Linked DNA regions of Rhodopirellula bahusiensis. The protein of the gene in region 1 interacts with the protein of each later gene in a pairwise test. Links are inferred from orthologs where the notes say so. Each region holds a gene or a part of one and is shown on either strand. Other genes may lie near its edges.

Region 1 (3,286 bases):
TGTTGCGACTGCACGCCAAGGGAGATCCGAATCAGCCTCTGATTGGCTACGAGATTTACGAGAAGGAACTCGAAGGCAAAAGCATGACCTTCATCGGACGCACCGATTGGAACGGTCGCTTGGATGTTGAGGCGTCCGACGAACAGCCTCTGCGTTTGCTGTATGTCAAAAACGGTGGAGCGGTTTTGGCTCGTTTGCCGATGGTGCCCGGACATCATGAAAAGACGGTTGCGGATCTTGGTGGTGACGACATGCGTTTGCAAGCGGAGTCGTACATTCGCGGCGTTCAAAATTCGATCATCGACCTGTTGGCGATTCGCGAATTGTTCAAAGCTCGAATCATGATGCGGCTGGAACGAGGCGACCTGGAATCAGCCGAAGAGCTGTTGGAAGTTTTGCGAAACCAGCCGACCAATGAACGCCTTGCCAATGACATGGGCAAGCGTCAGTCCGAGTTCATCGAAGCGATCGGTAAGAACGCCAATCAGCAACGCAAAGTCGATGAAATGTTTAGCGTGACGCGTGAAATGCTGACCAAGCACATCAACCCAAAATTGGTGCGCGACTTGGAAGAAGCCATGATTCAGGCAAAAGAAAATGGTGGCAAGTTGCCACCAAAGGAACCTGAAGAAGCGTGATCAAGTTGTTTCGGTTTCGTACCGCGAACGAAAATCCTCTTCGCTGAGGACTTCGACACCCAGTGATTCTGCTTTGGTGAGTTTGCTGCCCGCTTTCTCACCCGCGATCAGGAAGTCCGTCTTTTTGCTCACACTGCCCGCCGCTCGGCCACCCAGCTCTTCGATGCGAGCTTTGATTTCATCGCGGGTGTAATGCTGCAGTGTTCCCGTCGCGACGATGTTTTTGCCAGCGAGCGGCAGGTTCTCTTCTTCGTCGGGTGACTCCACCGGCTCGGGGCCCGACATGGTGACGCCCACCGCATCCAAGTCTGCCAGAGTTTGCGAACCTGATTCACTGTGGATGAATTTGACCAGGCTCTCGGCGATCCGGTCGCCAATTTCATGAATCGCGGCCAGGTCCTCCGCTTTCGCGGAACGCAGCAGATCGAGGTTCCAGTACTTTGCTGCGATCAGTTTTGCGACGCGTGGTCCGATGTGGCGGATGCTGATTGACGACAACACGCGAGCCAATCCGCGAGTGCGGCTCTCGTTGATTCCTGCGACCAGGTTTTCGGCGTTCTTGCGACCGAATTGAACTTCGATCATCTCGTCGCCTTTGCCCTTTCTCAGTCGGGGCCAAGTCAACTCAGCCAGTTCATCGACATTCAATCGGTACAGGTCGGCGTAGTTTTCGACCAGTTCTTTTTGCAGCAGCAGGTCGACGACCTCTTCGCCCAAGCCATCGATGTCCATGCCTGTACGACTGCCGAAGTACACCAGGCGCTGGCGAAGTTGGGCGGGGCATGCCGGGTTGGTGCAGCGGATGTAGACGCCACCTTCGTCACGTGTCAGTGGTTCGTCGCACTGGGGACACTGGGTTGGGAATTCAAATTTGGGAAGCGGTTTGGTGCGAGCGTGCTTCTCGACTCGCACAACCTTTGGAATGATCTTGCCGGCTTTCTCGACGACCACGGTGTCACCAACGCGAACGTCCAATCGTTCGATCTCGTCGGCGTTGTGAAGCGAGGCTCGCGAAACGGTGGTGTCCGCGATGTCGACCGGCTTCAAGTAAGCGACCGGCGTGATCGTGCCGGTCTTGCCAACTTGCACATCGATGGCCTCGAGAGTCGTGATCGCTTCGTATCGCTCGAATTTGTAAGCGATCACCCATCGCGGGCTCTTGCTGCGCACACCCAGTTTTTCGCGTTGCTCGAACGAGTCGACTTTGAACACGATGCCATCGATCTCAAACGGCAGGTCGGGCATCTCCGTCTCAAGTTTCGCGATCGCTTGCAGGGCGTCCTCTTTGTTGTCAAAGCGAACGACATCCGGTGCAATGGGAATGCCCAATGTTTCGACATGCTTGAGGAACGTCATGTGATCGGTCGCTTGGACTCCGATCAGTTCACCGCTGCCGTGGCAAAAGAAGCGAATGTTTCGCGAGGCAGCGATCTTGGGATCGAGTAGGCGGATCGTTCCCGCCGTGACGTTGCGTGTGTTCTTGAACGGTTCGTGGCCCGCTTCGGTTTGACGGACATTGAGATCCGCGAGATCCGCGTCGGTCATGTAGAGTTCGCCGCGAACTTCGAGGACCTCGGGAACGTTGCCACCGGCAATTTCAGGATGGGCTTTCGCAGCGTCCGCGATCGATCGAGGCAATTCGCGAATGGTGCGGACGTTGTGCGTGATGTCGTCGCCGACCTGCCCGTTGCCTCGCGTGAGTGCCAGCGTCAGTTCGCCGTTTTCGTAGCGAATCGATCCCGCGACGCCGTCGATTTTGTATTCCATCGTCCAGGCAACTGATTCGCCTTCGAGCGATTTTTCGATTCGCTCCATCGCCGCCGCCAACTCTTCGCGGCTGTACGTGTTGTCAATCGACAACATGGGGACGCGGTGGGGAATCTGAACCAGTTGATCGACGACGTCGCCGCCGACCAGTTGCGTCGGTGAATTGGGTTGGCGAAGTTCCGGGTTTTCTTCTTCGAGCTGCGTCAGCTCGGCCAGCAATTGATCGTATTGCAGGTCGGTGATTTCAGGAGCCGCATCGTCGTAGTAGAGACGATTGTGGTGATTGATTTCATCGACAAGTTGTTGCACGCGGCTGGCAATGGAATCGGAGGCCACGAAACGATCCTGGGGCAAGAGAGAGTCACCAAAGGTCTCGGCGGACCGAGATCGGCATCCATTGTCCGTTTGCGACCCGCTGATTCCAGACCCCTTGCTAGTTTGAGCATCAGTCCCGCAATCCACCGGTATCAGTGATACACGCGCACAAAAAAACGGAGCCCAACTCCGGCGATTCGAGGTCGCCGGCAGTTTGGCTCCGTGATGGAACGTGAATCAATCGGACTCAGGCCGAGTCCATTTGATCACTCAGCAGTGCCAGCTGCTGCGTCGATGCCTTCTTTGGCTTTCTCGCCACCTTGGTCGATGGCACCGTCAACGGTTTCTTTGGCAGCTTCAGGAACCACGTCTGTCGTCGCGTCTTTCGCAGCACCAGCGGCGGAGTCCACGCCTGCTTTGGCTTGGTCAGCGATTCCGGCGGCGGATTCGGAGCCCTTCTCACATCCAGCCAAGACAGCAACCAAGGAAAGAGCAAGCAGCGATTGAGTGAGCTTTGCGAACATCGAATTCATCCTGAGAAAGTGGGTGGGCGGATCCCGACAAGT
Region 2 (3,741 bases), on another replicon or contig:
ATCAAGCCGGCCTGCCACCGTTGGTTTGTTTGGCGATCGTGATCGTGTTCTCATTCGCTCTGGCGTTGGTAATCACGAACCGGATCGAGCAACCCATCACGAAGGCTCTGCGTCGGCTGTATGCGAAGGTTTCCGAGCGAGTGCGACGACCCTCGGTTGCGGAAGCAGTCGCCGGCTGAGCTGCCCGCCTTCGAAACGTCGTAGCCAGTCGTAGGCCAGGTTGTACCTGGCGACCCAACCGGTGCGCGTGAGAAGCGAGGCTTGGTACCCGCACAACGCTCCTTCACGAGCGTCGGTTATCTCGGCATTTCACCATCGCCATGTGAGACATGGCCTACGGCGACGACCTGAAACATCGCAACCGGATTCACCAGAATTCGTGCGTTAACCTGCAGCGCGGTGGTCCCCCACCGAGAACTGATTCCCATTCACGACGGTGACCGCCACGCTACAGGAGGTTACTTGACGACTAGGTTCACCATTCGGCCAGGGACGGCGATCGTTTTGACAACCTTCTTGTCGCCGATCGCGTTTTGCACCGCCGCATCCGCCAGTGCTGCTTCGCCCATCTCGTTCGGCTTCGCATCGGGTGACAACGAGATCTTCGCTTTCACCTTGCCGTTGATCTGAACCGGGATCTCGATGCTGGACTGAACCAAAGCGGCTTCGTCCCACTCCGGCCAAGGCTGCAGCGAAATCGATTCGGTGTGACCGAGGTGCTTCCACAGTTCTTCGCACATGTGAGGTGCGTAGGGAGCCAGCAATATCAGGAACGATTCCATCGCTTCACGCGGTCGCGTTTCGCAACGGGTGAAGTGATTGGTGAATTCCATCATCTTTGCAATCGCGGTGTTGAAGCTCATCGCTTCGTTGTCTTCGGTTACCTTGCGAATCGTTTGATGCAGCACGCGAAGTTGCTCTTCATCGCAAGCCGTGTCCACCACCGCACCGGAAAGCTTCAGCTCGTCTTCGGGCTCATCGATGATCATCCGCCAGACGCGATCGAGGAAGCTGCGCACGCCGCCGACGCCGTTCATCGCCCAAGGCTTGGTCGCCTCCAGCGGGCCCATGAACATCTCGTACAAACGCAGCGAGTCCGCGCCATAATCGCGAACGACTGAGTCTGGGTTGACCACGTTGCCGCGGCTTTTGCTCATCTTGAATGCGCGACTGTCGACCTTGATCGAGGCGTCGGATGCCAAGACAAAACCTTCGCCTTTCTTGACGACTTGTTCTTCCGTCAACGCAACAATCTCGACTGGTTCGCCGGTGGCTTTGTGGACGCGATTGTCCTCAGAGTCTTTCTTGACGTCTTTCGTGGAAACGTGTTTGCCGGACGGATCCACAAAGCTGGTGAATTCGACTTCGCCGAGAATCATGCCTTGGTTGACGAGTTTGCCAAACGGTTCCGGGCAAGTCACATGGCCGCGATCAAACAGGACTTTGTGCCAGAACCGTGAGTACAGCAAGTGCAACACAGCATGCTCGGCACCACCGACGTACAAGTCGACCGGCATCCAATCCTTTTCCTTCTGCGGATCGATCAATGCGTCGCTGTTCTTCGGATCGATGTACCGCAAGTAGTACCAGCATGAACCAGCCCACTGAGGCATCGTGTTGGTTTCGCGGCGATAGCGTTTGCCGTCGAGCTCCACGATCAACCAATCGTCGTCGGCTTTCGCGAGCGGCGGCTCGGGGCGACCGTGTGGTTTGAAGTCCGCGAGTTCCGGCAACGTCACGGGCAATTGATCATCGGGAACCAAGCGACGCACGCCGGTCGCATTGCCTTCAGAATCAATTTCGTGCAAGACTGGGAAGGGCTCGCCCCAGAAACGCTGGCGGCTGAACAACCAATCACGCAGCTTGTAATTGACGGCTTCGCAGGCCAAGCCTTGTTTGGCCAATTCCGCGGTCAAAGCGGCTTTGACTTCCGCGGTCGTCTTGCCATCGTACTCGCCGCTGTTGATCGCAACGCCTTCCGCGGCGAAGCAGGCTTTGCCGGCCAAGATCTCTTCGCGTTGCTTGTGGTCCGCTGGTGGATCGACGACTGGGATGACAGGCAAGTCAAACGCCACGGCGAATTCAAAATCGCGTTCGTCGTGAGCAGGGACGGCCATGATCGCGCCGGTTCCATAACCGGCCAACACATAGTCGGCGACCCAAACCGGGATGCTGCGTCCGTCGGCAGGGTTGATCGCGTGCGAGCCCGTGAAGACACCCGTCTTGGCTCGGTCGCCATCGGTTCGTTCGCGGTCACTTTTGAACGAAGCCTTTTCGCGATAGGCGTCGACTTCGTCTTTCTGTTCGGGTTTGACCAACACGTCGATCAATGGGTGTTCCGGCGCGACGACCATGTAGGTCGCTCCGAACAAGGTGTCGGGACGCGTCGTGTAAACACGCAAGCAATCCTTGCCGGGATCGGATGGAAAGCCTTCTGTTTCGCGAGCTCGTTTGAACGCAACGAACGGACCGGTGTCGTCGCCCGCGGCACCGCGTTGCAAGTAGAAGTCGACTTCGCCACCGGTGCTGCGGCCAATCCAATCGGACTGCAATTTCTTGATGCCGTTGGGCCAATCGAGATCGTCCAAGCCTTCCAACAACCGTTCGGCGTAATCCGTGATCCGCAACATCCATTGCCGCAGCGGAATCCGTTTGACCGGGTGCCCGCCCACTTCACTTTTGCCATCGACCACTTCTTCATTGGCCAACACCGTGCCGAGTTTCGGGCACCAGTTCACCAAAGCGTCATCGAGGTAAGCCAACCGCTTTGAATCGCGATACTGCTCGATCGCCAACTCGCCTTCGGCGGTGACGTTATCGGGGATCGGCAACTCCGCGATCGGGCGACCTTTTTGTTGGTCCTGGTCGAACCAAGTGTCATACAAGACGCCAAAGATCCACTGCGTCCAGCGGAAGTACTCTTCGTCTGTCGTCGCCAAGACTCGGTCCCAGTCATAGCTGAAACCGAGCATCTTCAATTGGCGAGTGAAGTTGTCGATGTTGCGTTGAGTTTGAACGCGAGGGTGCTCGCCGGTCTTGATCGCATGCTCTTCTGCGGGCAATCCAAACGCGTCGAATCCCATCGGGTGCAAAACCGATTCCCCGCGAGCTCGTGCGAATCGCGAAACGATGTCGGTTGCCGTGTAGCCTTCCGGGTGCCCGACGTGCAAACCGTCGCCGCTGGGGTAGGGGAACATGTCCAGCACGTAACGTTTCTTTTCACCGACCTTTTCGGGCGTGGCGAAAGTGTGGTGTTCGTCCCAGTAAGCTTGCCAGCGAGGTTCAATTTCGTTGGGGTTGTAGCGGACCATGTCGTCTTAGCGATGCGGGGAAGGGCAGGGCAGAGCGGGGCAGGGCACTTGCAAAGAAAAAGCGACCGCTCCGCGTTGCAAACAGGTTCCCTCAGAGGGCGTTTTCGGGCAAGCGGTCTGGTAGGCGAGCCGCGTGGGATGAGAGCTGGCTGCCACGTCTGGGGTTCGCTGGATCGCTCGGTTCTCAGCGGTGGTCCAACGATTGCAACCCGCCGCGTGAGCAAGGAATCGATCACCGGGGCGTCTGGGCAGGCTCAGCCTTGCTGACGCGGCGGGTTACGAATCAGCTATCTGCTAAGCGACGCCTAGCACACGGACGATAACCAGCACGCCCGCAGCGACCACTAGGCTCACCGCAACCGTTCGACGCAGCCAGACTCCGGCGGGCTGAGTCACCGCGACCCATTCGGCGCGAAATGTCATCGCGGTC

The links.
Region 2: the proteins of ligA (region 1) and leuS interact in binary tests that used the Escherichia coli proteins (3 or more experiments, as listed by UniProt). The link is inferred for Rhodopirellula bahusiensis from one-to-one orthologs.

Annotation. Positions count from the first base shown.
Region 1 is NZ_NIZW01000012.1:38,598-41,883, reverse strand. Bases 191-3,154 are described here. They hold ligA (NAD-dependent DNA ligase LigA), read right to left. Parts: upstream 2,742-3,154; coding sequence 639-2,741; downstream 191-638. Other genes in these bases: CEE69_RS16230 (hypothetical protein), read right to left, coding at 2,987-3,154; CEE69_RS16240 (hypothetical protein), read left to right, coding at 191-638. Also shown: more of CEE69_RS16240, read left to right, coding at 1-190; more of CEE69_RS16230, read right to left, coding at 3,155-3,244. UniProt on the Escherichia coli protein: DNA ligase that catalyzes the formation of phosphodiester linkages between 5'-phosphoryl and 3'-hydroxyl groups in double-stranded DNA using NAD as a coenzyme and as the energy source for the reaction.
Region 2 is NZ_NIZW01000001.1:502,409-506,149, reverse strand. Bases 259-3,677 are described here. They hold leuS (leucine--tRNA ligase), read right to left. Parts: upstream 3,312-3,677; coding sequence 459-3,311; downstream 259-458. Other genes in these bases: CEE69_RS02045 (hypothetical protein), read right to left, coding at 3,606-3,677. Outside these bases: CEE69_RS02055 (acyltransferase family protein), read left to right, coding at 1-179; more of CEE69_RS02045, read right to left, coding at 3,678-3,741.